Regions from separate parts of the Streptomyces sp. A01 genome, predicted to be linked through region 2. Evidence: riboswitches for the same ligand, from Rfam matches in the RefSeq annotation. Region 2 holds a riboswitch; the other holds the start of a gene.
What was found. Region 2 has a riboswitch for S-adenosylmethionine ahead of thrC (threonine synthase). Riboswitches for the same ligand answer to the same signal wherever they lie in the genome.
Positions count from the first base shown of each region.

Region 1: it holds a riboswitch for S-adenosylmethionine, as region 2 does, so the genes downstream of both, AC5P1B_RS16560 (aminotransferase class V-fold PLP-dependent enzyme) here and thrC (threonine synthase) in region 2, are expected to answer to the same signal.

Region 1 is NZ_JBWLKN010000010.1:278,644-283,051, forward strand. Features, by position in the region: gene AC5P1B_RS16555 (glycerate kinase family protein) at 1-1,193, shown strand, start outside; gene AC5P1B_RS16560 (aminotransferase class V-fold PLP-dependent enzyme) at 1,228-2,709, opposite strand; SAM riboswitch class IV at 2,947-3,064, opposite strand; gene trpD (anthranilate phosphoribosyltransferase) at 3,296-4,390, opposite strand.
Region 2 is NZ_JBWLKN010000006.1:179,901-184,308, forward strand. Features, by position in the region: gene AC5P1B_RS10275 (ubiquitin-like small modifier protein 1) at 344-619, opposite strand; gene thrC (threonine synthase) at 616-1,947, opposite strand; SAM riboswitch class I at 1,965-2,154, opposite strand; gene AC5P1B_RS10285 (glucosyl-3-phosphoglycerate synthase) at 2,354-3,331, shown strand; gene AC5P1B_RS10290 (alpha,alpha-trehalose-phosphate synthase (UDP-forming)) at 3,738-4,408, shown strand, end outside.

The DNA of each region.
Region 1 (4,408 bases), on a different contig from region 2:
GCGACCCGGTGCCCACCCACTTCGCCCTGCTCGGCGAGGGAGGCAGAGGAGGTGAAGGGGGCGGCGGAGGCGCAGGCGCAGGCGGAGGCGCAGGCGGAGGCGCAGGCGGCCAGGGAAACCAGGGCCCAGTCACCGCGCGCGCCCCGTTGCGGCCCCGTGTCCCCGGCGCCCGCGCCGGGGACACGCCGCGTACCGCCGTCGTCGAGATGGCAGCCGTCGCCGGGCTGTCCCTGGTCCCCGCCGACCGCCGCGACCCAGGCGCCACCACGACCCACGGGGTCGGCCAGCTCATCCGCGCCGCGCTGGACTCCGGGGCCCGCCGCGTCCTCGTCGGCTGCGGCGACTCGGGCACCTCCGACGGCGGCGCGGGCGCGCTGCGGGCCCTCGGCGTCCGCCTCCTGGACGGCGCGGGGCGCGACCTCCCGCCCGGCGGCCGGGCGCTGGCCCGCCTGCGCCGCATCGACGCCTCCGGGCTCGATCCGCGCCTCGCCGCCACCGAACTGCTCGTCGCGTGCAACCCGTTCAACGTGCTCTGCGGGACGCACGGCGTGGCCCGCGTCTTCGGACCGCAAAAGGGCGCGACCCCCGCCCAGACCGAGCAGCTGGCCGCGGCACTCAGCCACTGGGCGGACCTCCTCACGCGTGATGTGCTCGGCCGCCTCCGCCCATCGGCCCGCGGCCCCGCACACCCCGGCGACCTGCGCTACGGCCCGGGAACCGGTGCCTCGGGCGGGCTCGGAGCCGGGCTCGCCGCCGTCGGCGCCCGGCTGCTGCCCCGCTTCGATGTGCTGCTCGACGGTCTCGACCTGGACGCCCGGCTGGCCCGCGCCGACCTCGTCGTCACCGCCGAGGGTGCGCTGGACCGGCAGACGACGCGCGGCAAGATCCCCGCCGAGGTGGCCCGCCGCGCGAAGGAGTACGGCAGGCCGGTGCTGGCCATCGCCGGCACCATCGGCGAGGGCGCGCACGAGGTCAGGGGCGCGGGCGTGGACGCGTACCACGGCATCCTGCCCGCCCCGGTCCCGCTCGCCGAAGCGCTGGGCCGGGGCCATGAGTTCCTCGCCGACGCCACCGAACGCGCGCTGCGGATGATCCTGCTCGGCACCCGGCTGCGCACCCCGCAGCCGCAGCCGTACTCGCAGCCGCGGCGGCGCCGGGGGCACGCCGCCCCGACCGCCCCGGCCATGGCTTGACTTCGAGCCCGCCCCCGGCCGGGGCCGCGGTGGCTCAGAGGGCGGCGGGGCTCCGGTCCGGCACGCAACGGCCTTCCTCTGTACGGTAGTTCCAGCGCGCGCCGTCCGTGATCAGCTCCCGTACGGCACTGACGAACCGCTCCACGTGCTCGTCCGGCGTGCCCGCGCCGAAGCTGACCCGGATGGCGTTGAGCGAACGCCCCTGGCCCTCGGCCGAGGAGCCGCCCGGCGCGGCGTCCGGTGAGCCGCACTCCCCCGGGTCCGTCGGCTCACTGCCCAGCAGGGTGCGGACCAGCGGGTGGGCGCAGAAGAGACCGTCCCTGACGCCGATGCCGTACTCGGCGGACAGCGCGGCGGCGAAGTGCGAACTGTTCCAGCCGTCCACCACGAAGGAGAGGACGCCGACCCGGGGCGCGTCGTCGCCGAACAGCGACAGCACCCGCACCTGCGGCACATCGGCGAGCCCGTCCCGTACCTTCGCGATGAGCTGCCGCTCCCTGGCCACCAGGGTGTCGAACCCGGCCTCCGTCAGCGCCTTGCAGGCCGAGGCGATCGAGTAGACGCCGATCACGTTCGGCGAACCGGCCTCGTGCCGGGCGGCCGTCGTGTGCCACTCGACATCGACCCCGCCGTCCGCGCGCCGTGCCACCGTGCGGCTCGCCCCGCCACCGGCGAGGTACGGCTCGGCGTCCCGCAGCCAGTCCGCCCGCCCGGCGAGCACCCCGGAGCCGAACGGCGCGTAGAGCTTGTGCCCGGAGAACGCGATCCAGTCGGCGTCCAGCTCCGCGATGTCCACCGGGTGGTGCGGCACCAACTGGGCGGCGTCCACCACGATCCGCGCGCCGTGCGCGTGCGCCGCGTCGGCCAGCTCCCGTACGGGCCACAGCTCACCCGTCACGTTCGACGCGCCCGTCACACACACCAGCGCGGGTGATCCGTCCCGCTCCCGGTCGGCCAGCGCCCGCTCCAGCGTCTCGACGGCCTCGCCCGGGGAGCGCGGCGCGCTGAGGTAGGTCACGTGGACCCCGTCGCGCTGCTCCCAGGGCAGCAGCGAGGCGTGGTGCTCGGTCTCGAACACGAACACCCGGGCGCCCTGGGGCAGTACGGAGGCGAGCAGGTTGAGCGAGTCGGTGGTGGAGCGGGTGAAGATGACCTGGTCCCCGTCCCGGCAGCCGAGGAAGGCGGCGACATCGGCCCTGCTCGTCTCGAAAAGGTCGGTGGAGAGCTGCGAGAGGTACCCGGCGCCGCGGTGCACGCTGCCGTAGTACGGGACGTAGGACGCGACGTCGTCCCAGACCCTGCGCAGCGCGGGCGCGCTGGCCGCGTAGTCCAGCGCGGCGTACTCGACCTCGCCGCCCGTGACGAGCGGAACCCGCACACCGGCGCCGAGGACCGGCAGCGGCTCGAAGGTGACGCCCTCACAGGCGGGGTCGGCGGAGGCGGTCCCCTCAGGGGAGGCAACGGAAGCAGAGGCGTCGGACGTGGAGGCGGAAGCGACGAAAGGGCGCGTGGACATGGCGAGATCTCCCGGCAGGACAGAGCTTCATGAGCGCGGGGCTTCATGGCTGTGTGGCTACGACGAAACGCACGGCCGGTGACCTCACCAGCGAGTGCGGAAACTGCCTCGGCACACGCGGAAGGCGTGCGGAGGGACGGGGGACGGGCCGAAGGCCCTATCGCATTCGCTGGTTCACGGAAGAACTCCCTCGACCACCAGGACCCCTGGCCGCTTCACTCACAAGAGAGTGCGAGGGGTCCGCGCTTGCCGTAGACCTCGCTGCCTACGGCCTGGTCATCACCCGGGGCACCCCGCCACGGACGGAGGGTTGCCGGACAGCGGGCCGGGGCCTGCATCGCTGTCACTCGTGACCTGCGCAGCATCATGCCACACCACGATCACGGCGCAAGCCCGGTCCGGATCGTGAAACGCGCCGTGCCGGGGCCGGTCCCCGCGCCACAGCGGCGCGACGGACGGCGAGCACCGCGCCGACGCGGGCCGGCGGCGGACCGGCGGACCGCGCCGCACCGCCACCCGCGCGATCGGGGAGTCTCCAAAGGCGGGGGCCGAGCAAGGCGCCCCGCCGCAAGGACTGCGCGAAGGGCTACGCGTTGCTGGCCGCCACCCACCGCTCCAGCGTGCGTCTGGCCTCACCCGAGTCGATGGACTCGGCGGCCCGCTCGATACCCGCGGCGATCCGCTCGGCCAGCCGCAGCTCCGCCACCGGTGCGGCGGACCCAGCCGGACCGATCCCCTCCAGGGCGACCAGCGCCGCCGCCGAGTTGAGCAGCACGGCGTCCCGTACGGGCCCCTGCTCGCCCGCGAGCAGCCGCCGGGCCACGTCCGCGTTGTGCGAGGCGTCGGCGCCCCGCAGCGCCTCCACGGGGACCAGGTCGAGGCCGACGTCGCGCGGGTCGAACGCCTGCTCCCGCACCTCCCCGCCGCGTACGACCCACACCCGCGAGGTCGCCGTGGTCGTCAGCTCGTCGAGGCCGTCGTCACCGCGGAAGACCAGCGCGCTGGAGCCGCGTTCCGCGAGCACGCCCGCGAGGATGGGCGCCATCCGGGGGTCCGCCACACCGGTCGCCTGCGCCTTCACACGGGCCGGATTGGTCAGCGGCCCGAGGAAGTTGAAGGTGGTGGGGATGCCCAGCTCGCGGCGGGCGGGCGCCACATGCCGCAGCGACGGGTGGAACTTCACGGCGAAACAGAAGGTGATGCCCGCCTGCTCGGCGACCTCGGCGACCCTCGCGGGGGTGAGGTCGAGGTTGACGCCGAGCTTTTCCAGGACGTCGGAGGCGCCGCTGGCCGACGACGCGGCCCGGTTGCCGTGCTTGACGACCTTCGCCCCGGTGCCCGCGACGACCACGGCGGACATCGTGGAGATGTTCACGGTCTTGGCCCCGTCGCCCCCGGTGCCCACGATGTCGACGGTCGGACCGGGGACCTCGATGAGGTTGGCGTGGTCGTACATCGTCCGGACCATCCCGGCGACCTCGGCGACGGTCTCGCCCTTGGCTCGCAGCGCGACGGCGAAACCGGCGATCTGGGCGTCACTCGCCTCGCCGCGCATGACGCGGTCCATCGCCCAGGCGGTGGCGTCCGCGCTGAGGTCGCGGCCGCCGAGCAGTGAGCGCAGGATCTCCGGCCAGGTGTGGGCCGTCGCGCTGTCGCCGCCTGCCGGGGTTACAACGTCCATGGTCCACGCTCCTGGTGG
Region 2 (4,408 bases):
CGGAGGGCGTGCGCCGGAACGCGTCGACCGCCGCTGAATGTATCTGGCCAGATGCCCAGAGCAACAGGTCAATCGGACGAGAATTCTGGGCATGGCCGATCGGCGATAGGTGGGTAATTCCATCCAGTTACGGGCAACTCGGGCCAGACATAACGGGATCTACCCGACAAAACATACACACACTTCACGCACATTTTGACGGGTTCTCATATGCGGTCGGCACACGCGTGAGGAGGGGCCGGAGGGGGATCGCCCCAACTGTATCGCGGTTCCCAATACGGAATTGCCCCGTCCACTTATAAGCGGACGGGGCAATTCTCGCCACAATGGCGAATTCGAGCTGTCAGCCTCCGGCTACCGCCGGAATGATCGAAATGTCCGCGCCGTCCGGGGTGGCCGTCTCCAGTCCTTCGGCAAAGCGCACGTCGTCGTCATTGACGTACACATTGACGAAGCGGCGCAGCTTTCCCTGGTCATCGAGCACGCGCGCCGCGATGCCCTGGTGGTTCTTCTCCAGGTCGGCGAGCACCGCGCCGAGGGTCGCACCCTCGGCGCTCACCTCGGCCTTGCCGCCGGTGTAGGTGCGCAGGATGGTCGGGATGCGAACGTTGACGCTCATGCGAGGCCAGCCTCTCGGAACGAGTCAAGGGTGGGGCGGATGATCGCGGAGGGGCCCGTCGTCGGCGCCACCGCGTCCAGGGTCTTGAGGCCGTCGCCGGTGTTGAGGACGACGGTCGTCAGGGCCGGGTCGAGCTGCCCGTTCTCGATGAGCTTCTTCGTCACGCCGACGGTGACCCCGCCCGCGGTCTCAGCGAAGATCCCCTCCGTGCGGGCCAGCAGCTTGATCGCGTCGACGACCTGCTCGTCGTTGACGTCCTCGACCGCCCCGCCGGTGCGGCGCGCGATGTCCAGCACGTACGGGCCGTCGGCCGGGTTGCCGATGGCCAGCGACTTGGCGATGGTGTCGGGCTTCACGGGCCGTACGACGTCGTGGCCGTCCTTGAAGGCCCGGGAGACCGGCGAGCAGCCCTCGGCCTGCGCGCCGAAGATCCGGTACGGCTTGTCCTCGACGAGGCCGAGCTTGATCAGCTCCTTCAGCCCCTTGTCGATCTTCGTGAGCTGCGATCCCGAGGCGATCGGGATGACGATCTGGTCCGGGATCTCCCAGCCGAGCTGCTCACAGATCTCGTAGGCGAGCGTCTTCGAGCCCTCGCCGTAGTACGGCCGGAGGTTGACGTTGACGAAGCCCCAGCCCTCACCGGCCGGGTCGCCGATCAGCTCGCTGCAGAAGCGGTTGACGTCGTCGTACGTGCCCTCGATGCCGACCAGCTCACCGCCGTAGACGGCGGCCATGACGACCTTGCCCGCCTCCAGGTCGTGCGGGATGAACACGCAGGAGCGGAAGCCGGAACGGGCGGCCGCGGCTCCGACCGCGCCCGCCAGGTTGCCGGTCGACGAGCAGGACAGGGTGGTGAAGCCGAAGGCGCGAGCCGCCTCGACGGCGATGGCCACGACCCGGTCCTTGAAGGAGTGGGTGGGGTTCCCGGAGTCGTCCTTGACGTACAGACCGCCGGTGACGCCCAGTTCCCCGGCGAGACGGTCGGCCTTGACGAGCTTGGTGAGACCGGGGTTCAGGTTCGGCTTGTCCGCGACGTCGGCGGGCACCGGCAGCAGCGGCGCGTACCGCCAGATGCTGTTCGGTCCTGCCTCGATGCGCTGGCGCAGCGCCTCGGGGTCGCCGCTGGGCAGGTCGTACGCGACCTCAAGCGGCCCGAAACACTCCTCGCACGCGAAGATCGGGCCGAGGCCGAAGCGCTGGCCGCACTCGCGACAGGAGAGCGCTGCGGCGGGGCCGAGATCCACGGCGCCCGGCGCGGAGCCGGAGCCGGTCGTGGCAGGGGTGGGGGCGGTGGTGTCCGCGGTGCTTTCAGTGGCTTGCACAGCCATGGAGGCGAGGCCCTTTCTCCTCATCTTCCCCGCGACGGACTTCGCCACGAGACGGAATTGGCACCTTCCCCACCGGGAGCCTCGCCTGATGGGACCGGGCTTGGCGGGCCACCACTGCGGGTGTTCGTCAAGCGACGGTCAGGCAAGACCGGCGGGAGGGTTGCCGGGGCTTCAACGGGCCGTTCCCTCTGCCCCTCTGGATGAGCGGTATGGCGCTGGACTCCTTGGAGCCAGGCATTTGTCGGCGTGATGACCCCGGCATGCGAGGGTCGTCCGCGTTGTTCAAGACTGTAACTGAAGGTCGCGGCGGTTGAGATAGTCGTCCGCAACGCGAGATGAACGTAACACCGCCCGCCGCTGAGACGGGCCATCGACCGCCCTCCAGGCGGGCAAAGGAGTCACGCAGGTGCTGGAAGAGGTGGAGCACTGGCTGAGCAGCCGGTCCTGGTCCGCTGCCGACCGTCCGCTCGGCCGGCTCCTCGCGGCGAAGCGGGCCGGCGCCACCACGGTGAGCGTCGTGCTCCCCGCGCTGAACGAGGAGGCGACGGTCGGCGCGATCGTCGCGGCGATCCGGCGCGATCTGATGGTCGCCGCTCCGCTCGTCGATGAGCTGGTGGTGCTCGACTCCGGCTCCACCGACCGCACGGCCGCCGTGGCCGAGGCGGCGGGCGCGCGGGTGGTGCACCGCGACAGCCTGCTGCCCCGGCTGCCCGCCGTGCCCGGGAAGGGCGAGGTGCTGTGGCGGTCGCTGCTGGCGACGACCGGCGACATCGTCTGCTTCGTGGACGCGGACCTGCGCGACTTCTCCTCCACGTTCGTCTCCGGCATCGTCGGCCCGCTGCTGACCGACCCGGAGACGCAGTTCGTGAAGGCCATGTACGACCGGCCCCTCGGCGATCCGGAGGGCCCTGGCGGCGCGGACCGCGTCGGCCCGGGGCAGGGCGGCCGGGTGACCGAGCTGGTCGCGCGCCCGCTGCTCAATCTGCACTGGCCGCAGCTGGCGGGGTTCGTCCAGCCGCTCGGCGGCGAGTACGCGGCGCGGCGCTCCCTGCTGGAACGGCTGCCTTTCCCCGTCGGCTACGGCGTCGAGCTCGGCCTTCTCGTGGACTCCCTGCACACCGTCGGTCTTGACGCCCTGGCCCAGGTCGACGTGGGCGTACGCAGACACCGGCACCAGGACGGCCAGGCACTGGGCCGGATGGCCGCCGCGATCTACCGTACGGCCCAACTTCGGCTGACGCGTGGCCACTTGGTACGCCCGCGGCTGACCCAGTTCGCGCGGGGCGCGGACGGCGGCTTTGAGCCGCGTACGCATGATGTGGACACCGAGGAACGGCCGCCGATGATCGAGATACCGGAGTACGCGGAACGCCGCGCCGCGTAGGCCGTGGCCGGCGGTTCTTGTTGATCTTGCTGCGAGGGGAGCCCCTGTCCGTACGTCGCGGACCGCGGGTGCGTTGTGGCTGGTCGCGCAGTTCCCCGCGCCCCTCACCCCCGTCCGCGCGTCGCGGACCGCGGGTGCGTCGTGGCCGGTCGCGCAGTTCCCCGCGCCCCTGACCGGGCCCCGATGCCGGGCACGCATGGTGCGGCGGACACCCCGAAGAGGGAGACCCTGACCGAGCGTCGCCGACCGCGGGTGCGATGTGGCTGGTCACGCCGGTCCCCGGGTCCGTGGCGGGGCGGCATGGTGCCTCGGGCGTGAGGGGCGGGGCGGGGTGGTGAGGACGGCGACCACGAGACGTAACACGGCCGTACGTTTGAGCGGATCTGTGACTGGCTAAGCTCGCGTCATGGTCTCCGCGCACTCCGATCAGGGCTTTGCCGAATCCGAGCGAGGTGCCGTTTCCGGCCGGGATGCCGTCCCTGAACGGGGCGCCAAGGTGCTGGTCGCCTCGAACCGGGGCCCCGTGTCGTACTCCCTCGCGTCGTCGGGCCCGCCACCGGACGCACCGCCGCGTTCGGGCCTGCCCGCGCTGACGGCGAAGCGCGGCGGCGGCGGGCTGGTCTCCGGCCTCTCGGCGATCGGCGCTGACGCGGACGCGATCTGGGTGTGCGCCGCGCTCGGTGACGGCGACCGCGAAGCGGTCCGGCAGGCGGCACTGCGGCAGGCGGGCGACGGCCAGGCCGCCGCGGGCCACGCACCGGACGCGGACGCGGCCTCGATGCCCCCGGTGGTGGGCGGCCGGGCGGGGGCGCTGCTGGACACCGCCGACAGTGGCGGCCAGCGCGTCCGGATGCTCGACATCGAACCGGACGTGTTCACCGCCGCGTACAACGGCGTCGCCAACTCGGTGCTGTGGTTCATCCACCACCTGCTCTACCAGACCCCTCTGGAGCCCGCCTTCGACGACGAGTTCCGGAGTGAATGGGCCGCGTACGAGGCGTACAACACGGCCTTCGCCGATGCCCTCGCCCGCGAGGCCGCGCCGGGCGCCGCCGTCCTCGTGCAGGACTACCATCT